2 regions of the Streptomyces sp. RKAG293 genome follow, and region 2 is predicted to be linked to the other one. Evidence: predicted binding sites of a transcription regulator. Region 2 holds the regulator's gene; the other holds the start of a gene.

Region 1 (14,222 bases), 890 kb from region 2:
GTGATGCGGCTCGCCCCGCCAGCGTCGGATCCGGCAACGATCCGCTCGGCGAGCCGCGTCCCGTCCCAGGTGAAGTCTGTACGCTCCAGCACCGACGTCCCGTCCACGGCGATCCGGTGTTTGCCGATACGTCGGCCGAGCGGATCGTAGAGGTAGCGCCACCGCGCGCCATCGGGTGTGATGAGGGAGGTCAACTGGTTGTCGCCGTTCCAGGCGTACGTCCACGTCCGACTGCCTCCCGACAGCAGTTTCCGGCTCCGCCTGACGACGCGTCCGAGGTCGTCGTAGGTGTAGTGGTTGCGGCCCGCCCTGCGGACCAAGGTGCCCTCGAAGGCACGGTCGCCCTGCGCGTCCGATTCCCCGGGCCACGCGGCATGGGTCAGGTTCCCGGCCGCGTCGTAGGCGTACTCCTCACGCCAGCCGGCACCATGCACAGCTGTGACCCGGCCGGCCGGGTCGAGGTCGAAGCGCCGTGTGCCGGTGTGAAGATCCTCGATGGCAGTGATGCGGCCATCGGACCTGTAGCTGTAGGCGCGCTGTTGCAGGAGGCGCTGTGCGGAGGGACCGGAGGAGCTGAAGTCCGTTCGGGTGAGGTCCTGGGAGACGAGGCGGCCGTTCGCGTCCCAGGCATGTGTGAGGCTGATGGTGTCCGACAGGTGCCGCTCGGTCTCCCGCCCGGCGTGATCGTGGGCGAAGGAGAGGGTCCGGCCTGCGGTGTGCAAGGACACCGGACGGTGACCGGCATCGAAGTCCCACGTGCCCACGACCCCGGAGGGAGTGCTGCGGCGTGTTCGCCGGCCCAGTACGTCGTAGTCGTTGGTGAGGGTCCGACCGTTGCAGGATTCACTGAGGACGCGTCCGGCTGGGTCCAGTTCGAAGGCGAGTTCCGCGTCGGAATTGGTGGTGCGTACGATCCGGCCGAGCGCGTCGCGCTCGAACACGGTGATGGAGTCACCCGTGCGCCGGTCGACGATCCGGCCGAGTTCATCCCGTCCGTAGAGAGTGGGCGGACCGGTGTCCGGGGAACGCCGGACGAGCCTGCCCGACGCGTCGTACAGATAGTCCAGTGTCCTGGTGTTGAAGTCGGTTTCGCGAATGACGCGGCCCGCTTCGTCATGGGTGTAAGACCAGGTCAAGCCTTGCGCGTTGACGACCTCTGTAAGCCGCAGCTCCGTGTCATAGCTGAACTCCAGTCGGGAACCGTCCGGTTCGGTGCGCGCGCGGACCAGGCCGAAGTGACCGATCTCGTACCGGGTGGTGCTGCCTGTCGTATCAGTATGGGCAACCAGGTTGCCCTCGTCGTTGTACTCCCAGTGCTCGGCGCTGCCGTCCGGCAGCACCCGGCGCCGAGGCCGGCCCTCGTCTCCCCACTCCAGGACTGTGGACGCACCTCCCGCGTCGGTGACGCGAGCGATCCGGCCGTCAGGATCGCGCTGATACCGGGTCACGGCGCCCAGCGCGTCGGTGACCGCCACCGGCAGCCCGGCATGGTCCGTGTCGATGTACGCCGTGGATCCGAGCGCGTCCGTGACCGATATCAGATGCCCTTGATCATTGCGGCCGTACGTGGTCGTGGCGCGAACGGGGTCCGTGACGGTCAGCAGGTTGCCCCGCTCGTCGTAACCGCGCTCCCAACAGGAACCATCGAAGTCCTTGACGCGGACCGGAAGCCCCAGGTCGTTGTACTGCGTGGTGGCGGTCGCTCCGTCCGGACGGGTGACCGTGACCGGATTGCCGGCGGAGTCGTACTCGTAAAGCGTCGTGCGGCCGAGTGGGTCGGTGAGCGACAGCAACCTGTCCTGGCTGTCCCAGGAACGCAGCGTGAGATTGCCCAGCGAGTCGGTCTCCGAGACGAGTTGATACGCCTCGTTCATCGTGAACGTCTTCGCGTGGCCGAGTGAGTCCGTCACACGAGTAGTGCGCGTCTCATCGTCATAGGCCAGCGAGCCGGACAGAAACCCGCCGGAGCCCTCGGCGCGGACGCACCTGCCCTGGTCATCGTAGGAATACGTGTAGGCGGTGTCGCTCCGGTCGGTCCAGCCGGTGATCCGGCCTTCGGCATCGTAGGAGAAGACGAGTGGATGTCCCGTCGCGCCGTACGCCTTGATGAGACGGCCCGCGTCGTCGTACGCGAAGCGCTGAAGAACGGGCCTGTCCGAACCGCCCAGCAGGCGAAGTTCCGTGATGCGGCTGTTCGTCGTCTCGACCTGAACCCGGTAGCCCGCGCTGTGCCGGATCTCGGCGAGTGAGCCGTCGTCGGCGTGGTCGAAGTCGATGCGGTTGCCATTGCGATCCGTCAGAGTCCGGAGCGGTAGCTCCATGGTCTGTGGATCTGTCGGGGGCAGCTTCGGCCCGGACGGATCGAAGTGCAGTATGTGACCGGCCGCGATGTCCGTGATGGTGATCGGGCCGCCAGGCGTGCCGTCCCAGGCCAGCGGCCACTGCGGTCCCACGACGGGCAGGGTCATGCCGTTGGACACCGGGACCGGGTAGTACAGGGTCGACCCGTCTTCGGCGTGGAAGATCACTCCCTGGTCGTCGATCACCAACCGCTGATCGACGGTTGAAGCCCAGGACGCTCCGAACCGCCGACCCGCGCGATAGGACGACACGTGCACGCGTTTCAGCAGGAACGGCAGCACGCCTGGCAGGGACACATCCGCCTGGACCAGCAGAACGTCGCCAGTGGCGACATCGATCGGGTCGAGTTCGCACGGCTTGCCGTCGAGGGCCTTCCCCTCCTTGCGGAGTCCTGACAAGCCCTTCCGGAAGGCGCCGGCGAGGTCGCCGAGGTGACTGCCCATGCCCTTCATCAGCTTCGGCAGGCTCTTGGCCATCTTGAGCAGGCCGCCGGCGGTGGTGAGGCCCTTGAACATCGGGATGCAGTCCAGGGCGGCGAACGCCACATCCCAGAGCGATGCCTTGCCTTGCGCGTATTTGACGAGGGTGTCGGCGAGGACGACGAGGGCGGCGGCCAGCACGATCCAGGCCAGCGGGCCGCCGATGATCATGACGACGATGCCGAGGACGGCGACGATGACCTTGCAGACGGCGACGATGTCGTCCCAGTGGTCGGCGACCCAGTCGACCGCCTTCTCCCACCAGTGCTTGTTCTTGATGCCCGCGTCCGACGCCTCGTGCAGGGCGTGCTCCGCGGTCGACGCGGCGGTGTCCCGCAAATGGGCCGCCTGAGCGGCGAGCTCCTTCGCCGCGTCCAGGCGTTGCTGGGCGTCGTGGACGGCGGTGTTGGCGGACTTCTGCGCGTTCGAGGCGTCCAACGCGTTGCGGGTGGCGGTGCGGACCTCATCGGCGGACGGCGGCTCCACGCCCGGCTTCGGGTCGGCCTGGTACTCCTTGGACTTGTCCCCGGCGCGTTTGACCCAGTCGTTCGCGGTGCCCTGGGTGGTCTTGGCGGCGTCCAGGTCCTGCCGGGCGGTACGGCCCTGGGCCAGCGCGCGGTCGGCGTCGGCCTGCGCGGTCTCCAGCTTCGGCCAGTACGTCTCCAACGCCCCGGACGCCAGCCGGTAGGACTTCTCCAGCTTGGTCAACTCGCCCGGCAGATCCCCGAACTGCTCCCGGTAGGCGTCCCCCGCCAGCCCGGCCCAGTCCTGGACCGCGTTGTTGCCGCTCAGGCCCTTGACCGACCGCAGCGCCGACGAGACATCGTCGGCGAAGTCGCCCAGCTTGCGGGCGAGTTCCTTCACCTCGAACGGATCACCCGGCACCGGATCCCGGTCCAGATCCAGCACATGCCAATCCGTCGGACGATTCGCCACGCTTCTCCCCCGTGTGTGGTCAACTCCGCTTCGATTCTTGCATTCTGGAAACGCGGGGCGACCTGGGGGAGGAAAGTTGTCGACGCTCTGTTACGCCGCCGTCCGGATCCGGCCTACTCCAGCGCGGACAGTTGCGCCAGGAACCACTGCTCCGGCGGCAGTGCCGTCGCCGCTGCCGCGAGGCGCTTCGTTCGCTCGGCGCGCTCGTCGTTCGGCATCGTGAGGGCGTCGTGCAGGGCGCGGGCCGTGGAGCGCAGGTCGTACGGGTTCACGACCAGGGAGTCGTCGCCGAGCTCCTCGAACGCTCCCGCCTCGCGGGAGAGGACCAGCACGACCCCGTCGTCGGAGACGACCGGGATCTCCTTCGCCACGAGGTTCATGCCGTCGCGGATCGGGTTCACCAGTGCCACGTCGGCCAGACGGTACGCGGCCAGGGAGCGCGCGAAGTCGTCCTTGACGTGCAGGAGGAGCGGCTGCCAGTCGGCCGTGCCGAAGTCCGCGTTGATCTCGTCGGCGACGCGCTGCACTTCGGCGGTGTACTCGCGGTACACCGCGAGATCGTGCCGCGACGGGTAGGCGAAGGCGATGTGCACGACGCGCTCGCGCCACTCCGGGTGCTCGGTGAGCAGCTGCCGGTACGCGAGGAAGCCGCGCACGATGTTCTTGGAGAGCTCGGTGCGGTCGACGCGGACGATCGTGCGGCGGCCGGGGCCGATGTCGGAGCGCAGGGCGGCCAGCCGCTCCTCGACGTCGTCCCGGTGCGAGCGCTCCCGCAGGAAGTCGGCGTCGGCGCCGAGGCCGTGCACGCCGATCCGGGTGGTGCGGCCCTCGTGGGTGACGGTCAGCTCCCCGGCGGCGTCCTGGCCGACGTCCGCGCCGAGCACGTCCGCGCAGCAGGCGGCGAAGGCCTCGGCCCACCGCCGGGTGAGGAACGCGGCGCGGTCGGCGCCGAGGATGCCGGTGAGGAGCTGCGCGCCGATGTCGTCGGGCAGCAGGCGGTAGTAGTCCGGCGGCGCCCACGGGGTGTGCGAGAAGTGCCCGATGCGGAGGTCGGGCCGGCGCTCGCGCAGCATCGCGGGGGCCAGCGACAGGTGGTAGTCCTGCACGAGGACGGTGGCGCCCTCCGCGGCCTCCTCGGCGAGCGCGTCCGCGAAGGCGGCGTTGTACGTCTCGTAGGAGGCCCAGTCCTGCCGGAAGTCCTCGTCGAAGAGGGGTTCCAGGTGGGTCTGGAAGAGCAGGTGGTGGACGAACCACAGCACGGAGTTGGCGATGGAGTTGTAGGCGGCGGCGAAGACGTCCGGCTCGATGCCGAGCATGCGCGTCTGCGCGTCGCCCTCGCCGCGGCGGACCGCTTCGCGGTCGCCCTCGCTCATGGCGGCGCACACCCAGACGGCGCCGGCGTCGGGGCCGATCGCGCTGAGGCCGGAGACCAGCCCGCCGCCGCCGCGCTTGGCGGTCAGCGTGCCGTTCTCTCCGAGGGTGTACGAGACGGGCCCGCGGTTGGAGGCGACGAGGATCGGGGCTGCGCGGTGAGCGACCATGCCGCCAGCCTAGCCACGTGTCCTGCGACGCAAACGTGGTGGCGGCTTCGCCGCGGGGGTGGATGCGGGGCCGGGCCCTCCGGGAGGGGGCATCGGCGGTTCAGCCCGTGCGGCGTGCCTCGCGGTGGGTCGTGTATTCGGGGATGGTGATCATCGGGGGGCGTTCCTCGGCCGCCACCTGGTGGGTGCGGGGGGCGAAGCCGCCGTCCGGGCCCCGGTCGAACTGGGTGAGGACCGGGCGGACGAGCTGGCCGCGGGCGAGGCGGACCTGGGCGGTGCGGTAGATCGTCGCGGCCATGCGGCCGAGGGCCTGGCCGTCCTGGTGGCGGTGGTGGCGGACACCGACGTCCACCTGGGCCAGCGCGTCGAGGCCGACGGTGTTCAGGGCGTCGATGAGCATGCCGAGCTCGACGCCGTAGCCGACCGGGAAGGGCAGCCTCTCCAGCAGGGAGCGGCGGGCCGCGTACTCGCCGCCGAGGGGCTGGACGAAGCCCGCGAGGAGGGGCCAGTGGAGGTTGAGCAGGGGGCGGGCGACAAGCTCGGTGACGCGGCCGCCGCCGGCCGGCACGATCGTGTCGCCGGTCTCCAGCGGGCGGTCGTACATCGCCTTGACCAGCTGGACGCCGGGCTCGGTCAGGAGGGGCCGATGATTCCGTAGACGAAGCGGGCGTCGAAGTCGCGCAGGTCGGCGTCGATGAAGCAGACGATCTCGCCGCTCGTCACCAGCAGTGACCGCCACAGCACCTCGCCCTTGCCGGGCACCGCGGGCAGGTCGGGGAGTATCTCGTCGCGGTGCACGACCCGGGCTCCGGCGCGCGCCGAGACCTCCGCCGTACGGTCCGTGGAGCCTGAATCGAGCACGATCAGCTCGTCCACCAGGGGCACGGGACCGCTCATGAGCTCGTCGCGGATGGTGCGGACGATCGCACCGACCGTGGCCTCCTCGTCGAGGGCGGGCAGCACCACGCTCACCGTGCCCCGGTCGCCCGCGGAACGCTTGGCCGCGAGCAGCCGGTCGAGGGGCCGGTCGGCGGCGGACCAGGACCGTCGATCGAGCCAGCGCTCCACCTCTTGCAGCACGTGCCTGACTCCCTGATGTGTGTGTCGGGGGCGGAATCCACCCCGTGTGGGGACCCGCGTGACCCATCTCGCGGTTCGGACGACTATCTCAAGTGTCCGGCTCGTCGGTTACAGTCTTGAACAACGCGAGTGACCACCGCATGCCGGGGGTCACCACGGAAAACAAATGCCCGGGTGAGAGCCCGGTGCCACAGCGCTCATCCAGAGGGACTGAGGGAACGGCCCGCAGAAGTCCCGGCAACCCTCCCGCCACATCTCGTCGTCGACGACGCGAGGCCAGGTGGGGAAGGTGCCAATTCCGTCTCGTGGCGATCGTCGCCGCGGGGAAGATGAGGAGAAAGGGCCTCGCCGTCATGGCTGTGCAGACCATCGACAACACCACTGAAGCCACCCCGGACACCGGACCCGCTTTCGGACCCGCCGTAGCGCTCTCCTGCCGCGAGTGCGGAGAACGCGTTCCGCTCGGTCCGGTCTTCGCGTGCCAGGAGTGTTTCGGGCCGCTCGAAGTGGCCTACGACCTCCCCACCGGTGACCCGGAAGCGCTGCGCAAGCAGATCGAGTCCGGCCCGGCGAACATCTGGCGCTACGCGCCGCTGCTGCCCGTTCCGGCGGACGTGGTCGACAAGCCCAATCTGAACCCGGGCTGGACCAAGCTCGTCAAGGCCGACAACCTGGCCCGCGAGCTGGGCGTCACCGGCGGCCTGTACGTCAAGGACGACTCCGGCAACCCGACGCACTCCTTCAAGGACCGCGTCGTCGCCATCGCCCTGGAGGCCGCCCGCACCTTCGGCCTCACGACGCTCTCCTGCTCCTCCACGGGCAACCTGGCGGGTGCCGTCGGCGCCGCCGCCGCCCGTGCCGGGTTCCGCTCCTGTGTGTTCATCCCGCACGACCTGGAGGCCGGCAAGGTCGTCATGGCCGCGGTGTACGGCGGCGAGCTGGTCGGCATCGAGGGCAACTACGACGATGTGAACCGGTTCTGCTCCGAACTGATCGGCGACCCGATCGGCGAGGACTGGGGCTTCGTCAACGTCAATCTGCGTCCGTACTACGGCGAGGGCTCCAAGACCCTGGCGTACGAGATCTGCGAGCAGCTCGGCTGGCGGCTGCCGGACCAGATCGTCATCCCCATCGCGTCCGGATCGCAGCTCACGAAGATCGACAAGGGCCTGCAGGAGCTGATCAAGCTCGGGCTGGTCGAGGAGAAGCCCTACAAGATCTACGGTGCGCAGGCCGAGGGCTGCTCCCCGGTCTCCGCGGCCTTCAAGGCCGGCCTCGATGTGGTGCGCCCGGTGAAGCCGGACACCATCGCCAAGTCGCTGGCGATCGGCAACCCGGCCGACGGCCCGTACGTGCTCGACATCGCCCGCCGCACCGGCGGAGCGGTCGAGGACGTCACCGACGAGCAGTGTGTGGCCGCGATCAAGCTGCTGGCCAGGACCGAGGGGATCTTCGCCGAGACCGCGGGCGGGGTGACGGTCGGTGTGCTGCAGAAGCTCATCGAGACCGGTCAGCTCGACCCGGCCCTGGAGACCGTCGTCCTCAACACCGGTGACGGCCTGAAGACCCTCGACGCGGTCGCTCCGACCACCGGCCCGACCGCCGTCATCCGCCCGACCCTTGCCGCGTTCCGAGAGGCTGGCCTCGCATGAGTGCTTCTGTTCGTATTCCGACCATTCTCCGCACCTATACCGGCGGCCAGTCGGAAGTCCCGGCCGAGGGTTCGACGCTCTCCGAGATCCTTGAGTCGCTGGAGAAGAACCACACGGGTATTTCGGCGCGCGTTCTCGACGACACGGGCAAGCTGCGTCGCTTTGTGAACGTCTATGTGAATGACGACGACGTGCGCTTTTCCGAAGGTCTGCAGACCTCGGTTCCGGACGGCGCGAATGTCTCGATCATTCCGGCGGTAGCCGGAGGCTGACCTCCGTCCCTACCCAGCCCCGCGTGAACTCATGCACCGCCTCATGCCCCGTCCACCTGTGGTGGGCGGGGCATCTGGGTGGGGGCGGTAGTTGAATCGAGGTACAGTTGCGGTGGACTCCCGCCCGGCCCCTGACGCGGCTCGACGATTTATCGCCAAATTCGCGAGATGATTGTCGTGTAGGCGAAGTATGTCCGGTCCGAGTTGCCCCGGATCCTTATTGTTCCTCCCCGTATTTCCGATCAGTCGTGCCTGGAATTCTCGTCGGATTGACCTGTTGCAGAGGGCATCCGTACGGATACATTCGGCCGCGGTCGACGCGTTCCGGCGCACGCCCCCGACCTTGGCGGGGGTGAGGTCTGACCCGGGTCCGCGAAGTGCGGATTCGCGATAGGGCCAGCAATAGGGGAGTTAGGGATGGCTCAGGGCACCGTCAAGTGGTTCAACGCGGAGAAGGGCTACGGCTTCATCGCGGTCGACGGTGGTGCGGATGTTTTCGTCCACTACAGCGCGATCCAGATGGACGGCTACCGCACCCTCGAGGAAGGCCAGCGGGTCGAGTTCGAGATCTCGCAAGGTCAGAAGGGGCCGCAGGCAGACATGGTCCGCCTGGCCGGCTGAAGCTCCGGAGCGTCGCCGACGGCGCTACGCACTCACGCCGAAGGGTCCGTGTCCCGACAGGGGCGCGGGCCCTTCGTGCGTCCGCCCGCGGCCGGGCCGCGGCCTGCTCCGGGGGAGGCGCGCGGCGCCCCTCCGGGACCCCGAGTTATCCACAGTCGCTTGCACTCGACTAGGGCGAGTGCTAATCATTGGCGTTAGCACTCTGACAGTGAGAGTGACAGAAGGACCGGGTCGGCGAGGCCCGATCGAGCGCCGGGAAGAGCCCGGTGATCGGCAGGCCGTCCGTCGCGGGCGCCACGCGGTCCACTGAAATCCACCCCTGTCCGGGAGGACCACTTCTATGGCCAAGATCATCGCGTTCAACGAGGAAGCTCGGCGCGGCCTCGAGCGCGGGATGAACCAGCTCGCCGACGCCGTCAAGGTCACCCTCGGCCCGAAGGGCCGCAACGTCGTCCTCGAGAAGAAGTGGGGCGCCCCCACGATCACCAACGATGGTGTTTCCATCGCCAAGGAGATCGAGCTCGAGGACCCGTACGAGAAGATCGGCGCCGAGCTGGTCAAGGAAGTCGCGAAGAAGACCGACGACGTCGCCGGTGACGGCACGACGACCGCGACCGTTCTCGCCCAGGCCCTCGTCAAGGAAGGCCTCCGCAACGTAGCCGCGGGCGCCAACCCGATGGCCCTCAAGCGCGGCATCGAGAAGGCCGTCGAGGCCGTCTCCGCCCAGCTGCTCGAGCAGGCCAAGGACGTGGAGACCAAGGAGCAGATCGCTTCGACGGCCTCCATCTCCGCCGCCGACACCCAGATCGGCGAGCTCATCGCCGAGGCGATGGACAAGGTCGGCAAGGAAGGCGTCATCACCGTCGAGGAGTCGCAGACCTTCGGGCTCGAGCTTGAGCTCACCGAGGGCATGCGCTTCGACAAGGGCTTCATCTCCGCCTACTTCGCGACCGACCTGGAGCGTATGGAGTCGTCCCTCGACGACCCGTACATCCTGATCGTCAACTCGAAGATCGGGTCCGTGAAGGACCTGCTCCCGCTCCTCGAGAAGGTCATGCAGTCCGGCAAGCCGCTGCTGATCATCGCCGAGGACGTCGAGGGCGAGGCGCTCTCCACCCTCGTCGTCAACAAGATCCGTGGCACCTTCAAGTCCGTCGCCGTCAAGGCTCCGGGCTTCGGTGACCGCCGCAAGGCCATGCTCGGCGACATCGCCATCCTCACCGGTGGCACCGTCATCTCCGAGGAGGTCGGCCTCAAGCTGGAGAACGCCGGTCTCGACCTGCTCGGCCGTGCCCGCAAGGTCGTCATCACCAAGGACGAGACCACGATCGTGGACGGATCCGGCGAGGCCGACCAGGTTGCCGGTCGCGTCAACCAGATCCGTGCCGAGATCGAGAACTCGGACTCGGACTACGACCGCGAGAAGCTCCAGGAGCGCCTGGCGAAGCTCGCGGGCGGCGTGGCCGTCATCAAGGCCGGCGCCGCGACGGAGGTTGAGCTCAAGGAGCGCAAGCACCGTATCGAGGACGCCGTTCGCAACGCGAAGGCCGCCGTCGAAGAGGGCATCGTCGCCGGTGGTGGCGTCGCTCTCATCCAGGCCGCCGTCGCGTTCGAGAAGCTCGAGCTCGAAGGTGACGAGGCGACCGGCGCCGCGATCGTGAAGCTGGCCCTCGAGGCCCCGCTGAAGCAGATCGCCGTCAACGGTGGCCTCGAAGGTGGCGTCGTTGTGGAGAAGGTCCGCAACCTGCCCATCGGTCACGGCCTGAACGCCGCGACCGGCGAGTACGTCGACATGATCGCCGAAGGCATCATCGACCCCGCCAAGGTCACGCGCTCCGCGCTGCAGAACGCGGCCTCCATCGCCGCGCTCTTCCTCACCACGGAAGCCGTCATCGCCGACAAGCCCGAGAAGGCCGGAGCCGGCGCCGGCGCCGGTGGCGGCATGCCCGGTGGCGACATGGACTTCTGACCTTCCGGTCAGAACTCCGGTCAGCGGTACCCGTAGTAAGACCGAGGGCGGCATCCCCAGTTGGGGATGCCGCCCTCGGGCGTTTCCGTGGTGGGACACTCCCTAGGCGCCGGCCGACTCCAGGGCGGCGCGCAGATGGCCGTTGCTCTTCGCGAGCAGCCGGGCCGCCGTGGCCGCGTCCACATCGGCGAGGATCGCCAGGATGGCGTGCTTGACCTCGCCGTCCGCCGCGGCCAGCGCCGCCTCGATCGTGGCGTCCGGCGCCCCCGTCGCCAGGGCGACGATCCGGCGCGACCGCGCCCGCAGCTTCTCGTTCGACGCCCGGACGTCGACCATCAGGTTCCCGTACGTCTTGCCGAGCCGGATCATCGTGATCGTCGAGAGCATGTTCAGCACGAGCTTCTGCGCCGTGCCGGACTTCAGCCGGGTCGAGCCGGTGAGCAGCTCGGGGCCGACGACGACCTCGATGCCGTGCTCGGCGGCCGCCGCGAGCGCCGAGTGCGCGTTGCAGGACAGCCCGACGGTGAGCGCCCCCAGCGAGCGGGCGTGCTCGACGGCGCCGATGGCGTACGGGGTGCGGCCGGACGCCGAGACGCCCACGACGGTGTCGTCCGGGCCCAGCGCCAGCGCGTCCAGGTCGGCGGCGGCCAGCGCCCTGCTGTCCTCGGCGCCCTCCACCGCGGTGACCATCGCGGCCGGGCCGCCCGCGATCAGGCCGGCGACCTGCCCCGGCTCGGTGTTGAACGTCGGCGGGCACTCGCTGGCGTCGAGCACCCCGAGCCGGCCGGCGGTGCCCGCCCCGGCGTAGAGCAGCCGCCCGCCGCGCGCCATCCGCTCGGCGATGTCGTCGATGGCCGCGGCGATGGCCGGCAGCTGTGCGGCGACCGCGGCCGGGACGGTGGCGTCCTCGGCGTTCATCGTCCGGGCGATCTCCAGGGTGGACAGCCGGTCGATCTCGGAGAGCTCGGGCCGGAACGCCTCGGTGGTGAGGGTCTCCAGCTCCCGGCGCAGCTCGGTGTAGTCGGAGTCGGTGGAGGGGGACATGCGGCTCGTACGTCCTTACGTGAAGCGGTGAGCCCTGGCGCCACGTCAGCGCGCCACGGCCTGATGCTGCGTCCTGTGTGCGGATGCCTGTGTGGATAGGGGGCTGGTGCTGGATGGGGAGGTGGCGGGGCTCCGGTCAGGAGCGGGAGGCGCGCGGACTGTGCCGGTGGGCCAGCGCCTCGTACGAGGCGGACAGGGCGGGCGCGGCGGTCTCGTAGGTGCGTTGCATGACGCCTATGAACAGGAAGTCCACCACGAGAAGCTGGCTGGTCCTGCTGGACATCGCGGCCGGCCGCAGCTCGCTCTCCCGCGAGGTGGACGTGGTCAGCACGTGGTCGGCGTACTGGGTGACCGCGCCGTCCGGGCGGCCGGTGATCGCCACCGTCGTCGCACCCCGGTCGAAGGCCACCCGCAGCGGCTCGATGACGTCATGGGTGTTGCCCGAGTGGGTGATCGCGATCGCCACATCGCCGGCCCGCAGCTGGACCGCGTTGGTGATGGCCAGGTGCGTGTCGCCGTGCGCGTGCGCGATCAGCCCGATCCGCAGCAGCTTCTGGACCAGGTCCTGGCCCACCAGGCTGGACGCGCCGATCCCGAACACCTCGATACGGCGCGCCGCGGCGAGGGCCCCGACGGCCGCCTCCAGCTGTGCCACGTCGAGCTGTGCGGCCGTGTCGGCGAGCGTCTGCTGCTCCTCGCGCGCCAGCTTCGCGACCACCTCGGTCAGCGGATCGTCCACGGCGATGTCCGCGGTCACGGCGGGCGGCACGCCCGCCGCCTGCTGCGCGGCGAGCGCGGCCAGCGCCAGCCGCAGATCCCGGTAGCCGGGATAGCCGAGCATCCGCGCGGTGCGGACGACGGTGGCCTCGCTGGTGCCGGTGCGCTGCGCCAGCGCGGTCACGGTGAGGTGCGCGCAGGCGGCGGGGTCGTTGGCCACGGCCTCGGCGACCCGCTGCATCGAGCGGGTCATCGACGGCCCGACCGTACGGACCGTGGCCGCCAGCGTCCCGGGGTCGGGGCTCTTGGCGGGCACGGTGGACGCGGCGGGGGCGGCGGACGCGTCACGCGATGGCCGTGCGCGCTGGGGGAAAGTTTCCTTCACGCTGTAGGTCACACCTTGAAAGATATTTTCAGGCGGTGGGGGCGTCAAGGGGACAGGAGGCAGAATGGACGGATGGATCGTGATCTGGAAGAGGCCCTGCACGGCGCGCGGGCGCTCATCCTCGCCGACCTCGCCGCCCGGGACGTCGCAGGGCCGGACGTCGTCTCCCTGGTCGAGAACGCCGTCGCGCAGCGGCGCTGGTGGGTCGAGCAGTGGCCCGAGGGCACCGAGTTCGTCGCCGGGCTGGTCGCCCAGGACGTCCAGGACGCGCTGCTGGCGCGCTTCGGACGCTGGCCGCTGTGCCCGCTGTGCGAGGAGCCGCACGGGCTCGCCGTCGAACCGGAGCTCGGGCCCGACCCGCACTGGGTCTGCGAGACCGCCGGAGCGGTCGTCGCCCCGGTCGGCGGGCTGAGCTGACGATGGCACCGCGAACGTGGGCGCAGCCCTTGAGGGCGGCGCTCTCATGACGCTCTACATCGACCCGCCGACCTGGCCGGGGCACGGCCGTATGTGGTCGCACCTGGTCAGCGACGTCTCCTACGACGAGCTGCACGCGTTCGCGGCGCGCCTCGGCTGCCCGCCGCGGGCGTTCGAACGGGACCACTACGACGTTCCGGCCGCGCGCTACGCCTCGGCCGTCGAGCTGGGCGCGGTGGAGGTCGGCAGCAAGGAGATCGTGCGGCGGCTCATCGGCGCGGGGCTGCGCCGCCGCAAGGCCCCGCCGACGGGTGACGCGTCGGCCGCGTCGGCCTGAGTGCGTCGAGGCCGGCCTGAGTGCGTCGAGGCCGGCCTGCGGGGGTCGAGGTCAGCCCGCGTGCGTCGCGCCGGTGACCTCGGCGGGTGCCGGGACCCCGGGCACCGGGTGGCTCGCGATGACGCGGCTCGCGCCGTGCCGGCGCGACGAGACGAGCACGAGGCCGATGGCGACCGCGGCCATCGCGGCGCCCGCCCAGGCGGTGGCCGCGAAGCCGAAACCGCCGCTGATGACGAGGCCGCCGAGCCAGGGCCCGCCGGTGTTGCCCAGGTTGAAGGCGGACGTGGTGGTGGCGCCGGCGAGGGTGGGGGCGGCGCCCGCCACGTTGAAGATGCGGGCGTTGAGCGCGGGCGCGGTGAAGAACGCCGAGAGGCCCAGCAGGAACGAGAGCACGATCACGGCGATCTGGTT
Region 2 (14,222 bases):
TCGCCGACAAGATGGGCTTCGTGAACGACTACTCGGCCGGGATGGTCAAGTTCATCGGCGCGGTGGAGGTCCTCGGCGCGATCGGCCTGATCCTCCCCGCCGCGACGGACATAGCGCCGATCCTCACCCCGATCGCCGCCACCGGCCTCGCGGTGACGATGGCCGGCGCGGCGAACTACCACCTCCGCAAGAAGGACGCGGCGAAGGAGCTCCTCCCGTCGGTGGTCCTGCTGGTCCTCGCCGCGGTGATCGCGTGGGGCCGCTTCGGGCCGTACTCCTTCTGACCCGGTCCCCCGGCCCTTGCATCACGCCCCTGCGTCACGCCCTCACGTCACCGTGATCTTGAGGGTGTGGACGATCTGGTCGGCCGCCGTCGTCATCAGGTCCGCGAGGCCGGGCGCCGTCCAGGAGACGAGGACCATGACGGCGCTCTCGATCCCCGGCGGCCGCACCCCGTAGGTGACGGTCTCCATCAGGGAGCGCTCACCGCTCTGCCCGGTCCCCCGGCCGGCCAGCCCCTGGCGGATGCGGACGGCCGGCCCCGCCGGAAGCACGGCCCGCTCCACCTCGGGCTCCTGGAAGTCGCCGGTCGCGAAGACCTCGGTGATCCAGTCCAGCGTGATCGACGGCACCTTGTCGTCGGGGTGGACGACATCCACCTCCAGCACCGCGAGCGCCTCCTCGAACCCCTCCGGATACAGCCCGAAGGCGAACACCGGCTCCCGCCCCCGGCTGTCGGCGGCCCGCTCCCGCAGGTCGTACATCAGCGCGTCGGCGTCGACCTCCGCCGGCGCCGCCGCGAGTTTCCCGGCCTGCTCGAGCGCCCACGCGCCGAGGTCGATGCCCGGCTCCAGGGGCAGCGGGATCCAGTCCTCGGGGCATTCGATACCGACGTTCCACGTGTCGTCGTTCACTGGCTCATGCGCTCCACTTCAGGGACAGCGCCACGGTGTCTGAGGTCCTTCACACTTTCCCAGCTCCCCTTGGCGATCTTGACCGGGTCGACCGCGTCACCCACCCTGCCCCAGCCGGGCGGGCTCAGCCGGGCGGCTTTCAGCGGCGCTTCGGCACCGGGATGCGCATCAGGTCCTCCGCCACGGTCAGTTCACCGTCGAAGCCGGCCTCGCGGGCCTGCCGGCCGAAGAGCGAGGGGTCGGTGTAGCGCTGCGAGAAGTGGGTGAGGACGAGATGGCGGACGCCGGCTTCGGCGGCCACCCGGGCGGCCTGACCCGCGGTCAGGTGGCCGTGGTCGCGGGCGAGGTGTTCGTCCTCGTTGAGGAACGTCGACTCGATGACGAGCAGGTCGCAGCCCTCGGCCAGCGCGTGGACGCCGTCGCAGAGGCGGGTGTCCATGATGAAGGCGAAGCGCTGGCCGGTGCGGACCTCGCTCACCTCGTCGAGGGTCACCCCGTCGAGCACCCCGTCGCGCTGCAGCCGGCCCACGTCCGGGCCGGTGATGCCGTGTGCGGCGAGCCGCGCGGGGATCAGACGGCGGCCGTCGGGTTCGACGAGGCGGTAGCCGTAACTCTCGACGGGGTGCGAGAGCTTGGCCGCGGAGAGGGTGAAGGCCTCCGTGGTGGCCAGCACGCCGTCCGCGGCGACCGGCTCCTCGGTGATCACGGCCGTCTCGCGGTAGGCCGTCGAGTAGCGCAGCCGCTCGAAGAAGTGCTGCCCGCTCGCCGGGTAGTGGGCCGCGATCGGGTGCGGCACGCGGTCCAGGTTGATCCGCTGGATCACCCCGGCCAGACCGAGCGAGTGGTCACCGTGGAAGTGCGTGACGCAGATCCGGGTCAGGTCGTGCGCGGCCACGCCGGCCAGCAGCATCTGCCGCTGGGTGCCCTCTCCCGGGTCGAAGAGAATGCCCTCGCTGTCCCAGCGCAGCAGATAGCCGTTGTGGTTGCGGAGCCGGGTGGGGACCTGGCTGGCGGTGCCGAGCACCACGAATTCACGGATGGACAAGGCGGTTATCCGGGGGGCCACTCAAGGCCGCGCCCACCGAGGACGTGCGCGTGCGCGTGGAACACGGTCTGGCCGGCGCCCGCACCGGTGTTGAAGACGATCCGGTAGCCGCGGTCGACGGTCTTCTCCGCCGCCGCCACCTCGCCCGCCTCGCGCAGCACGTCGGCGGCGGCCTGCGGGTCGCCGACCGCGAGCGCGGCGGCGTCCGCGTAGTGCACCTTCGGGATCACCAGCACATGCGTGGGCGCCTGCGGGTTGATGTCGCGGAACGCCACCGTCGTGTCGGTCTCGCGGACGATCGTCGCCGGGATGTCCCCGGCTGCGATCTTGCAGAACAGGCAGTCCGCCTGGGGTTCTCCCGCCACGGGTGCTTCTCCCTCTTCCATCGTGGAAACAGTGGTCGTCGAAAGGCGCATCGTATCGGCCGGACACCGCCCGGCACGGTCAGGACGGGCCCTACGGCAGGTGCGGCGGTGTCTTGGCCGGGTGCTCGGCGAGGGACGCCAGGGCCAGGTCGATGGCGGTGTCGAGCTGCGGATCGGTGCCCGCTGCCCAGTCCTGCGGGCGCTGCAGCACCTCGACGTCCGGGTCGACGCCGTGGTTCTCGACGTCCCAGCCGTAGCCCTCGAACCAGAAGGCGTACTTGGGCTGGGTGACGGCCGTGCCGTCCACCAGGTCGTACCGGCTGTCGATGCCGACCACGCCGCCCCAGGTGCGGGTGCCGACGACCGGGCCGATGTTCAGGGCCTTGATCGCGGCGTTGACGATGTCGCCGTCCGAGCCGGAGAACTCGTTGGCGACGGCGACGACCGGTCCGCGCGGCGCGTCCAGCGGGTAGCTCTGCGCGCGCAGGCCGCGCGGCAGGTCCCAGCCGACGATGCGGCGCGCGAGCTTCTCGATGACGAGCTGCGACGTGTGCCCGCCGCGGTTCTCGCGGACGTCCACGACCAGGCCCTCGCGGGCGACCTCGACCCGCAGATCGCGGTGCAGCTGCGCCCAGCCGAAGCCGACCATGTCCGGAACGTGCAGATAGCCGAGCCGGCCCCCGGAGCGCTCGTGGACGTGGGCCCGGCGGCCCGCGACCCAGTCGTGGTACCGCAGCGGCTCCTCGTCGGCGAGCGGTACCACCACGACGTACCGGACCGCGCCGCCGTCCGCCGGGGCCACGGTCAGTTCGACGGGCTTGCCCGCCGCACCGGTCAGCAGCGGGCCGGGCCCGGCGACCGGGTCGACGGCGTGTCCGTCGACCGCCAGCAGGCTGTCGTCGGCGCGCACCGCGACCCCGGGTGCGGCGAGCGGGGAGCGGGCCTGCGGGTCGGAGGACTCGCCGGGCAGCACGCGGACGAACTGCCAGCGGCCGTCCTCCGCGCGGGCGATGTCCGCGCCGAGCAGCCCCTGGCGGGTCAGCGCGTCCCGGTGGCCGCCGGGCGGGGTGACGTAGGCGTGCGAGGTCCCGAGTTCCCCCTGCACCTCCCACATCAGGTCCATGAGGTCGTCGTGGGTGGCGGCGCGCTCCAGGACGGGCTTGTAGCGCTCGCCGACCGCGTTCCAGTCGACACCGCTCATGTCGGCGCGCCAGAAGTTGTCGCGCATCATCCGGTGCGCCTCGGCGTACATCTGCCGCCACTCGTCCTGCGGCCGTACGGTCACCCGGATCCGCGACAGGTCGACGGTGATGTTCGCGTCCGAGTCGTCGTCGTCCGACGACTTGCTGTCGGCGGGTACGACGCGCAGCCGGCCGTTCGCGGCCAGCAGCACCTTGGTGCCGTCACCGGTGACGGCGAAGTCCTCGGCGTCGTCCGCGAGTTCCTCGACGCGCAGCTGCTTGAGGTCGTAGCGCTCCAGGACGCTGCCGGGCGGCTGCGCCTCGGGCGTGGCCAGGGCGGTGCCGAGGGTGCCGAGCAGCGGGTGGCGCAGCCAGAGCAGGCCGTTCTTGGCGGCCGTCAGCGAGGTGTACCGGCCGGCTTCGACGGGGAACGCGACGATGCGGTCGGCGATGCCCTCGAAGTCGACGCGGGTGGCCGGGACGCGGGGGCGGTCCTCGCCGTCGGCGCTCTCGGCGTCCTTATCGCCCTCGGACTTGTCGTCCTTGCCCTCCTCGTCCGGCTCCTCGACCGGGCGGCCGTGCCGCTGCGGACCGAAGGGCGACGGGGTGGTGGCGGCCAGCGTGATCAGGTGCGGGCGGCAGGCGTTGGGGAAGGACAGGTCGAAGACATGGGCGTCGTAGACCGGGTCGAAGGCCCGCTCGGACAGGAACGCGAGATGCTTTCCGTCCGGGGTGAACGCGGGCGCGTAGTCGTTGAAGCGCAGCGGGGTCGCGTCGGCGACGGACAGGTCCGACGTCGCGGCGATCCTGAGCTGCCGCAGCGGGTCGGGGCCCGGGTGCGACCAGGCGAGCCAGGCCGAGTCCGGCGAGAACGCCAGCCCGGTCACATCGCCCGCGTCGCTGGCCGCGACCTCCCGCACCTCGCCGGTCTGCGTCTCGACGAGCAGCACCCGGCCGTCGTGCGAGGCGACGGCGATCCGGTGCCCGTCCGGCGACACTTCGAGTTCCAGGACGCGGCCGAGGCGGCCGGCCGCCAGCCGGCGGGGGGTGGCGCCGGGTGCCAGACCGGCCGCGGGGGAGAGTTCGAGGGCGTCCTCGCCCTCGGCGTCGGTGACCCAGACGACCTGCTGGTCGCCCTCGCCGCCGAAGGTGCGCGGCAGCCGCGTCCTGACCCCCGGCTCCGCGGCGAGCGCGCGCGCCGGGCCGCCCCGGTGGGTGACCCAGTGGGTGGTGCCGCGGACCTCGACGGCGCTGCCGCGCCCGGTGTGGTCCGGGCGGGCGTCCCCGAGGTGGTGCGAGGCGCGGACCGGGTGCGGCTGGAGGTCGGTGCGCTGGCCGCCGAGGCGGACCTCGACCGGGCGCGGCGTGGCCGACTCCAGGTCGTCGAGCAGGTGGAGTTCACCGGCGGAGCTGTACACGACGCGGGTGCCGTCGGTCGCGGCCTGCCGGGCGTAGAAGCCGTCGAGGGGGGTGTGCCGGCGCAGGTCCGAGCCGTCCGGGAGGCTGGAGTAGAGCGCGCCGGTGCCTTCGTGGTCGGAGAGGAACGCAATGCGCCCCCAACCTTCGGCCGGGGGTGCCCCCATCTCGCTTCGCTCGCCCACCCACAGCGGGGATTCGAGGTTGCCGTCGAGGTCCGCGTGCAGCCGCTCGAAGTCGCCGCCGCCCGTCAGGTCGATCCACAACTTGCCCGCCGTGCCGCCCCGGTAGCGCTTCCAGGCCGCGGCCTCGCGGCCCATCGTCGCCGACAGCAGCAGCACCGCGCCGTCGGGCCCGTACGCCAGATCGCCGACCGGCCCGTACGGCAGCGTGCGCGCGGGCCCGCCGTCCAGCGGCACCGCCCGCGCCCAGGTGCGGCGCAGCGAGGGCTGGCCCTGCGTGCTGATCGCGACGACCTCGCCGTCCGGCGTCCAGCCGCGCACCGAGGTCTTCACGCTGCCCCAGTGCGTCAGCCGCCGCGACGGGCCGCCGTCGACGGGGGCCACGTGCACCTCTGGCGCGCCGTCGCGGGTGGAGGTCCAGGCGACCGTCGTTCCGTCCGGCGAGATGCGCGGATGGCCGACCGGCATGTTGTCGGCGCTGACGCGCCAGGCGCGCCCGCCGTCGAGCGGCGCCACCCAGACGTCGTCCTCGGCGACAAAAGCGACCAACTCACCGTTTACATGCGGATACCGGAGGTACGAAGGCTGTGTCACTCCGCCACATTAACCATGATCGAGGACGCGAACGAGCGCTTTGTCTTCAGCTTCTGGCGGATGCGGCGGAGGTTTTGCCGGACGGCCCCGACGTCGCCGAGCAGTCGCCCAGTCCGTTCACGTCGAAGACCGTACGCTTGCCGACCTGCGCGGTCAGCCGGCCGCGTACACAGCGGCCGTCGAGTTGCTCCGTCACCCGGCCGGTGACGGTGATCTTCTGCTTGTCGGTGGTCTCACCCTGACAGTCCACGGACGCGACGCCCTTGACCGGTACACCGGACGCCCGGGGGCTCGCCGTGCCGGAGGCGGTCGTGGCGCCGTCCACCGAGGCGTGGCACGACATCCACTGCACCTTGATCCCGTGGTCCTGCAACGCCCGGGTGCCCAGCTGGTCCGTGGTGATCGACACCGCCGAGGCGGTCATCCCACTCGCCGGATCGCACGCCACCACTCCGCCGAACGCGGCCAGTGCGAGGCCTCCGGCCACTCCCCACTGCTGTAAACGCTTCATACCGGCAGGGTCCCGCCGTCCCGCCCCGCGCACATCGCCCACACGACGTAGAACGCCCCTTACGGGACCGGGATTTCGCCACACAGCCGGCGATCCTCGGCGTTCTTCGAGCGGTCTTCGACCCCGTCGGCCGGAACCGCTCAGGACCAGCGGCCGGTGCGCCCGAGGAGCAGCGCGGTCGCGGCGACCCCGGCGGTCGAGGTCCGCAGCACCGTCGCGCCCAGCCGGTACGGCTTGGCCCCGGCGGCGGCGAAGGCGGCGAGCTCGTCGGGCGAGACCCCGCCCTCCGGGCCGACGACGAGCACGATGTCGCCCTCGGACGGCAGCGCGGCATCGGCCAGCGGCGCGGAGCCCTCCTCGTGCAGGACGGCGGCGAACGCCGCCCCGCCGAGCAGACCCGCCAGCTGCCGGGTCGTCATCGGCTCCGTGACCTCGGGGAACCGCAGCCGCCGCGACTGCTTCGCGGCCTCCCGCGCCGTGGAACGCCACTTCGCGAGCGCCTTGGCACCCCGCTCGCCGCGCCACTGCGTGATGCACCGGGACGCCGCCCACGGCACGATCGCGTCGACCCCGGTCTCCGTCATCGTCTCGACGGCCAGCTCGCCGCGGTCGCCCTTCGGCAGCGCCTGGACGACGGTGATCCGCGGCGCCGGCGCCGGTTCGGTGCGCAGCTCCGAGACGGCGACCTCCAGCCGGTCCTTGCCCTCGACGGACGCGACCACGCCGTACGCTCCGGCGCCCTCGCCGTCCGTCAGGACGATCTCCTCGCCGACCGCGAGCCGCCGCACGGACACCGCGTGCCGCCCCTCGGCACCGGACAGCACCAGCAGTCCGCCGCTCCGCGACCCGTCCCGCAACTGCTCGGGTTCGACGATGAATACCGGCGCGGTCATCCCAAGGCCTTCCGTGCTGCGTTGAGTTCTTCCATGAGCACGGCGACGAGTTCGCCCGCCGGCAGGTCGCGGGCCAGCCGGTGTCCCTGCCCCGCCCACAGCGCCATCGCCTGCGGATCACCGGCCGCCGCCGCGGCCTTGCGGATGCCCGCGGTCAGATGGTGGATCTGCGGATACCCGGCGGGCGCGTACGGCCCGTGCTCGCGCATGAAGCGATTGACCAGCCCGCGCGCCGGCCGCCCGGAGAACGCCCGGGTGAACTCGGTGCGGGCGTAGACCGGGTCGGTGACGGCCCGCTTGTGCAGCGCGTTGGCCCCGGACTCGGGAGAGACGAGGAAGGCGGTGCCCAGCTGCGCGGCGTCCGCGCCCACCGCCAGGACGGCCGCGATCTGGTTGCCGCGCATCAGCCCGCCCGTCGCGATGATCGGCAGCTGGACGGCGTCACGGACCTGCGGAACGAGCGACAGCAGCCCGAACCCCGCGTGGTCCAGCTCCGGATCGTCCCGGTGGGTGCCCTGGTGGCCGCCCGCCTCCGTCCCCTGCACGCACACCGCGTCGGCGCCCGCCCACTGGGCGGCGAGCGCCTCACCGGGTGTGGTGACCGTGACCACGGTGTACGTCCCGGCCTTCGCGAACGCGTCGAAGACCGGCCGGTCAGGGCAGCCGAACGTGAAGCTGACGACGGGGACCGGATTGTCCAGCAGGATCGCGACCTTGGCGTCGTACGCGTCGTCCTGCCCCGATTCGGGGTCGCCGAGCGGGGTGGAGTACCAGGCGGCCTCGCCCGCGAGCTGCTCGGCGTAGACCTCGACGGCGGACCGGTCGGCGGTGTCGGGCTGCGGAGTGAAGAGATTCACGCCGAAGGGGTTCGACGTCAGGCCGCGCAGCTGCCGGATCTCCTCGTACATCGCTTCCGGCGTCTTGTACCCGGCGGCGAGGAAACCCAGGCCGCCGGCGTCACTCACGGCCGCGGCGAGCCGCGGGGTGGACCCGCCGCCGGCCATCGGCGCCTGGATGATCGGGAACGCCGAGAACGACGAGAGATCGGTCAACGCGGACATACGCCCATCGTTTCACGCCGGGCGGGCCCGAACAGGTCGGGCCCGCCCAAGGGCGGCACCCCGGCCGAAGGCTGGGGGACGGTCGGAGCCGGAACCGGCGCCCCGCTGGACGCCGCCGGCGGCCTCAGCGGCCGTTGAAAGCGTCCTTCAACCGGGAGAACAGCCCCTGCTGGCCGGGCTGGAAGTGACCGGTGGGCCGCTCCTCGCCGCGCAACTTGGCCAGCTGCCGCAGCAGGTCCTCCTGCGCGGCGTCGAGCTTGTTGGGCGTGATGACCTCGACGTGCACGATCAGGTCACCACGGCCGCCGCCCCGCAGATGGGTCACCCCGCGCTGGTGCAGCGGGATCGACTGGCCGGACTGGGTACCGGGCCGGACGTCGATCTCCTCCATGCCGTCGAGCGTCTCCAGCGGGCACTTCGTGCCCAGGGACGCCGCCGTCATCGGGATCGTGACCGTGCAGTGCAGATCGTCGCCGCGCCGCTGGAAGGTCGGGTGCGGAAGCTCCCGGATCTCCACGTACAGGTCACCGGCGGGGCCGCCGCCGGGGCCGACCTCGCCCTCGCCCGCCAGCTGGATGCGGGTGCCGTTGTCGACGCCCGCCGGGATCTTGACCGTGAGCGTGCGACGGGACCTGACCCGGCCGTCGCCCGCGCACTCCGGGCACGGCGTCGGCACCACGGTGCCGAAGCCCTGGCACTGCGGGCACGGCCGCGAGGTCATGACCTGGCCCAGGAAGGACCGGGTGACCTGCGAGACCTCACCGCGGCCACGGCACATGTCGCAGGTCTGCGCCGCCGTGCCGGGCGCAGCGCCCTCGCCTGAGCAGGTGCCGCACGTCACCGCCGTGTCGACCTGGAGGTCCTTGGTGGTGCCGAAGGCCGCCTCGTCCAGCTCGATCTCCAGCCGGATCATGGCGTCCTGGCCGCGCCGGGTCCGCGACCGCGGCCCGCGCTGCTGGGACTGCCCGAAGAAGGCGTCCATGATGTCGCTGAAGTTGCCGAAACCGGCTCCGAAGCCGCCCGCGCCACCGCCGCCGGAGGACGACAGAGGGTCGCCGCCCAGGTCGTAGACCTGCTTCTTCGCCGGGTCCGAGAGCACCTCGTACGCGGCGTTGATCTCCTTGAAGCGCTCCTGGGTCTTCGGATCCGGATTCACATCCGGATGCAGCTCGCGCGCGAGGCGGCGGAAGGCCTTCTTGATCTCGTCCTGTCCGGCGTCACGGCGCACGCCAAGGACCGCGTAATAGTCCGTGGCCACCTACGACTCCGCCAGGATCTGTCCGACGTAACGTGCCACTGCGCGTACCGCTCCCATCGTTCCGGGGTAGTCCATGCGGGTCGGTCCGACCACACCGAGTTTGGCGACTGCCTCGTCGCCCGAACCGTAGCCGACCGCCACAACGGATGTGGAATTCAAGCCCTCGTGAAAATTCTCATGCCCGATCCGCACGGTCATGCCCGAGTCGTTGGCCTCACCGAGGAGCTTGAGGAGCACCATCTGCTCCTCAAGGGCCTCCATGACCGGCCGGATCGTCAGCGGGAAGTCGTGGTTGAAGCGGGTCAGGTTCGCCGCGCCGCCGAGCATGATGCGCTCCTCGGTCTCCTCGACGAGCGTCTCCAGCAGCGTCGCCAGCAGGATCGACACCGACGGCCGGTCGTCGTACTCGAAGCCGTCCGGCAGATCCGCCACCAGCGGCGGGACGTCCGCGAACCGGCGGCCCACCACCCGGGCGTTCAGCCGGGCCCGGACATCGGCGAGCAGCGTGTCGCTCATCGGCGCCGGGCAGTCGATGAGCCGCTGCTCGACCCGTCCGGTGTCGGTGATGAGGACCAGCATGATCCGGGCCGGGGCCAGCGCCAGGAGCTCGACGTGCCGCACCGAGGAGCGGGTGAGCGACGGGTACTGGACGACGGCGACCTGCCGGGTGAGCTGCGCGAGCAGCCGTACGGTGCGGCCCACCACGTCGTCGAGGTCCACCGCGCCGTCCAGGAAGTTCTGGATCGCGCGCCGCTCGGCGGACGTGAGCGGCTTCACCCCGGCCAGTTTGTCGACGAACAGCCGGTAGCCCTTGTCCGTCGGGATCCGGCCCGCGCTGGTGTGGGGCTGGTGGATGTAGCCCTCGTCCTCCAGCGCCGCCATGTCGTTGCGCACCGTGGCCGGCGAGACGCCCAGGCCATGGCGCTCGGTGAGCGCCTTGGAGCCGACCGGCTCCTCGGTGCCCACATAGTCCTGGACGATGGCGCGCAGTACTTCGAGTCTGCGTTCGCTGAGCATCGCGCACACCTCCAGCCGTAGATCCCGCACCAGCACTGCCGTGGCCTGGCACTCATCCGATACGAGTGCCAACATCCCCCGCAGTCAGTGTACGGCGGAGTAGCAAGGCCCCGGCAAGGGTCGCAACGGTAGCGCGCGGGCAGGGTTCCCCGGCGATAGCGTCACAGGGTGGATACCGCAGAGTCCGGCGCCGACGGCTGGGAGCACCTGGCTCCCGGCGTCGCCCGCCGCCGTCTTCCCTTCCTCGACGTCACGATCGGCCTGGTCGTGGGTGACGAGGGCGTACTGCTCATCGACACCGGCTCCACCCTCGCCGAGGGCGCTCGACTACGGCTGCAGGTGCGGGAACTGACCGGTCGCCCTGTGACGCACATCGCTCTCACCCACGCCCACTTCGACCATGTCTTCGGCGCCGCCGCCTTCTCCGGGGTGCGGGTGTACGGGCACCGGGCACTCGACGGCTGCCTGGAGCGCGGCCGCGACGCGCTCCGCGAGGACGCGGTCACGCACGGCGTCGGCCCCGGGCCCGCGGCCGAGGCGGCGGACGTCCTGGTGCGCCCGGACCGGCTCGTCGACGACGGGTACGAACTCGACCTCGGCGGCGGCCGCACCGCCCTGCTCTTCCACCCCGGCACGGGCCACACCACCCACGACCTGGCCGTGTACGTGCCCGGAACGCCCGCCGTCGTGTTCTGCGGCGACCTCGTCGAGGAGTCCGGCGAACCGCAGGCGGGCCCCGACGCCGTCCCCGCCGCCTGGCCCGCCACCCTCGACCGGCTGCTCGCGGTTGGCGGCGAGACCGCTGTCTACGTCCCCGGCCACGGCGCCGCCGTGGACGCCCGCTTCGTCCGCGCCCAACGCGACGCCCTGACGGCCCGGTTCACCGCGTCGTAGCCCCCGCCCAGGACGCTGTCCTGGATACGATCCGCCCATGCGCAGCAGAGAGTACGGTCCCGACCTCACCCCGCCCTGGAAGAAGAGCGTGCCCGCGCCCGAGGTGGCGGCGGAGCCGGATCTGGTGGTGGAGGAGGTCTCGACGGGCTTCTGCGGGGCGGTGGTCCGCTGCGAGAAGACGGCGGAGGGGTTGACCGTGACGCTGGAGGACCGCTTCGGCAAGCACCGGGTCTTCCCCATGGAGCCGCGCGGCTTCCTGCTCGACGGCGAACCCGTCACCCTCGTCCGCCCCCGCACCGGCGGCCCCGGCGCGCAGCGCGGGCCGCTGCTGTCCGCGTCGGGCTCGATCGCGGTCCAGGGCGCCCGCGCCCGGGTGGCGCGGGCCGGACGGATCTACGTGGAGGGCCGGCACGACGCGGAGCTGGTCGAGCGGGTCTGGGGCCACGACCTGCGCGTCGAGGGCATCGTCGTCGAGTACCTGGAGGGCATCGACGACCTGCCGGCGATCGTCGCCGCGTTCTCCCCCGGCCCGGACGCACGGCTCGGCGTCCTCGTCGACCACCTGGTGCCGGGATCGAAGGAGTCCCGGCTCGCGAGCCAGGTCTCCGGCGTCGCCGACGTCCTCGTCGTCGGCCACCCCTACATCGACGTCTGGGAGGCCGTGAAGCCGTCCTCCGTCGGCATCCCCGCCTGGCCCTCCGTACCGCGCGGCCAGGACTGGAAGACCGGCGTCTGCGAGGCGCTGGGCTGGCGGGAGACCACCGGCGAGGCCTGGCAGCGGATCCTGGCCTCGGTCCACACGTACAAGGACGTGGAACCGGCACTGCTGGGCCGCGTGGAAGAACTGATCGACTTCGTCACGGCCCCCTGAGCCGGCCTGCCCACGCAGCACCCCATCCAGCCCTTGCGCCACGGCCCCCACCCGCTCAGTCGACCAGGTCCCGCACCACCGCATCGGCCAGCAACCGTCCGCGCAGCGTGAGAACGGCCCGCCCGGCCGCAAAAGGCTCCGGCTGGAGCAGCCCATCCGTCACCGCTCGCGCCGCGGCCGCCGCCCCCGCCGGCGCCAGCAACCCCAGCGGGCACCCCGCCGCCAGCCGCAGCTCCAGCAGGATCCGCTCGACGCGCCGGTCCTCGTCCGCCAGCAGCTCCCGTCCCGCGCCGGGGCTGCGCCCCTCGGACAGCGCCTGCGCGTACGCGCCCGGGTGCTTGACGTTCCACCACCGCACGCCGCCGACGTGACTGTGCGCGCCGGGGCCCGCGCCCCACCAGTCCGCGCCGGTCCAGTACAGCTCGTTGTGCCGGCAGCGCCCCGCTTCGGTCGTCGCCCAGTTCGACACCTCGTACCAGTCGAATCCGGCCGCGGCGAACCGCTCGTCGGCGATCAGGTACCGGTCGGCGTGCACGTCGTCGTCGGTCATCGGCACCTCGCCGCGGCGGATCCGCCGCGCCAGCTGGGTGCCCTCCTCGACGATCAGGGCGTACGCGGAGACGTGGTCGGGTCCGGCGCCGATCGCCGCGTCCAGCGAGGCCCGCCAGTCGTCGTCCGACTCGCCCGGCGTGCCGTAGATCAGGTCCAGGTTGACGTGTTCGAAGCCGGCGGCGCGCGCCTCCGCGACGCAGGCCTCCGGCCGGCCCGGGGTGTGTTTGCGGTCCAGGATCTTCAGGACGTGCTGCTTGGCGCTCTGCATGCCGAACGAGATCCGGTTGAAGCCGCCCGCCCGCAGCTCCGCGAGGTAGGCCGGGTCGACGGACTCGGGGTTGGCCTCCGTGGAGATCTCCGCGCCCGGCGCGAAGCCGAACTCGGCGCGGATCGCGGCCAGCATCCGGACCAGGTCGGCGGCCGGGAGCAGCGTCGGGGTGCCGCCGCCGACGAAGACGGTCTCGACCTGGCGCGGGTCGTCGCCGAGCACCTTGCGGGCGAGCCGGACCTCGTCGATCAGGTAGTCCGCGTAGTTCTCCCGTGAGGCGAGGACCCCGCCGGAGCCACGCAGCTCGCTCGCGGTGTAGGTGTTGAAGTCGCAGTAGCCGCAGCGCGTGGCGCAGTACGGGACGTGCAGATAGAACCCCAGCGGCCGGGCGCCCGCCCCTGCGAGCGCGCTCGCGGGCAGCGCCCCGTCCTCGGGCATCGGCTCACCATCAGGCAGTACGGAAGGCATGACCCCATTGTCCGCCCCCGGCGGCGGCGCTCGTCCCACCCGCTCGGGGACGGACCGCCGCCGGGCTCACCCGGCCTGGTCTCAGGCCTCGCGCGATCCCGCGTACATGTCGTCGATCAGCGACTGGAACTCGCGCTCGACGACCGGCCGCTTGAGCTTGAGGCTCGGGGTCAGGTCGCCGTGCTCGACGTCGAGGTCGCGGGGCAGCAGCCGGAACTGCTTGATCTGCTGCCAGCGCTGCAGGTCCTCGTTGACCCGCGCCACATAGCCCTCCATCATCTCGCGGGCCTGCGGGGAGGCGACGACCTCGGCGTAGCTCCGTCCTTCGAGCCCGTTCTCGGTGGCCCAGCCGAGGATCGTCGGCTCGTCCAGGGCGAGCAGCGCGGTGCAGAAGTTGCGGTCCGCGCCGATCACCAGGACGTTGCTGACGAACGGACAGACCGCCTTGAACTGGCCTTCCACCGCGGCGGGCGCGATGTACTTGCCGTTCGAGTTCTTGATGATGTCCTTCTTGCGGTCGGTGATCGTCAGGAAGCCGTCCGCGGACAGCTCGCCGATGTCACCGGTGTGGAACCAGCCGTCGGGCTCGAGGACCTCGGCGGTCTTCTCCGGCAGCCCGTGGTAGCCCTGCATGATGCCGGGGCCGCGCAGCATGATCTCGCCGTCCTCGGCGATCCGGACCTCGAGGCCGGGCAGCGGCTTGCCGACGGTGCCGGTGCGGTACGACTCACC

What was found. The regulator HrcA, encoded in region 2, represses chaperone genes, less so after heat shock. The targets are predictions, from matches to a motif close to TTNGCACTCNGNNNNNCNGAGTGCNAA.
Region 1: groL (chaperonin GroEL) is a predicted target of HrcA. The motif match lies at 9,101-9,127, and genes of this name have one in related genera.

What each region holds. Positions count from the first base shown of each region.
Region 1 covers NZ_JAJOZB010000001.1:4,220,216-4,234,437, reverse strand. The annotation lists gene LNW72_RS18555 (RHS repeat-associated core domain-containing protein) at 1-3,776, opposite strand, end outside; gene LNW72_RS18550 (trehalose-6-phosphate synthase) at 3,890-5,317, opposite strand; partial or broken gene LNW72_RS18545 (glucosyl-3-phosphoglycerate synthase) at 5,418-6,397, opposite strand; SAM riboswitch class I at 6,592-6,733, shown strand; gene thrC (threonine synthase) at 6,751-8,049, shown strand; gene LNW72_RS18535 (ubiquitin-like small modifier protein 1) at 8,046-8,321, shown strand; gene LNW72_RS18530 (cold-shock protein) at 8,739-8,942, shown strand; gene groL (chaperonin GroEL) at 9,283-10,911, shown strand; gene murQ (N-acetylmuramic acid 6-phosphate etherase) at 11,014-11,955, opposite strand; gene LNW72_RS18515 (MurR/RpiR family transcriptional regulator) at 12,092-13,069, opposite strand; gene LNW72_RS18510 (hypothetical protein) at 13,130-13,474, shown strand; gene LNW72_RS18505 (DUF4031 domain-containing protein) at 13,521-13,811, shown strand; gene LNW72_RS18500 (Cmx/CmrA family chloramphenicol efflux MFS transporter) at 13,863-14,222, opposite strand, start outside.
Region 2 covers NZ_JAJOZB010000001.1:3,331,751-3,345,972, forward strand. The annotation lists gene LNW72_RS14825 (DoxX family protein) at 1-284, shown strand, start outside; gene LNW72_RS14830 (hypothetical protein) at 327-914, opposite strand; gene LNW72_RS14835 (ribonuclease Z) at 1,054-1,959, opposite strand; gene LNW72_RS14840 (histidine triad nucleotide-binding protein) at 1,965-2,324, opposite strand; gene LNW72_RS14845 (S41 family peptidase) at 2,416-5,697, opposite strand; gene LNW72_RS14850 (hypothetical protein) at 5,744-6,208, opposite strand; gene LNW72_RS14855 (16S rRNA (uracil(1498)-N(3))-methyltransferase) at 6,349-7,101, opposite strand; gene LNW72_RS14860 (nitronate monooxygenase) at 7,098-8,162, opposite strand; gene dnaJ (molecular chaperone DnaJ) at 8,287-9,420, opposite strand; gene hrcA (heat-inducible transcriptional repressor HrcA) at 9,421-10,437, opposite strand; gene LNW72_RS14875 (MBL fold metallo-hydrolase) at 10,606-11,331, shown strand; gene LNW72_RS14880 (DUF3097 domain-containing protein) at 11,369-12,202, shown strand; gene hemW (radical SAM family heme chaperone HemW) at 12,258-13,490, opposite strand; gene LNW72_RS14890 (AMP-dependent synthetase/ligase) at 13,572-14,222, opposite strand, start outside.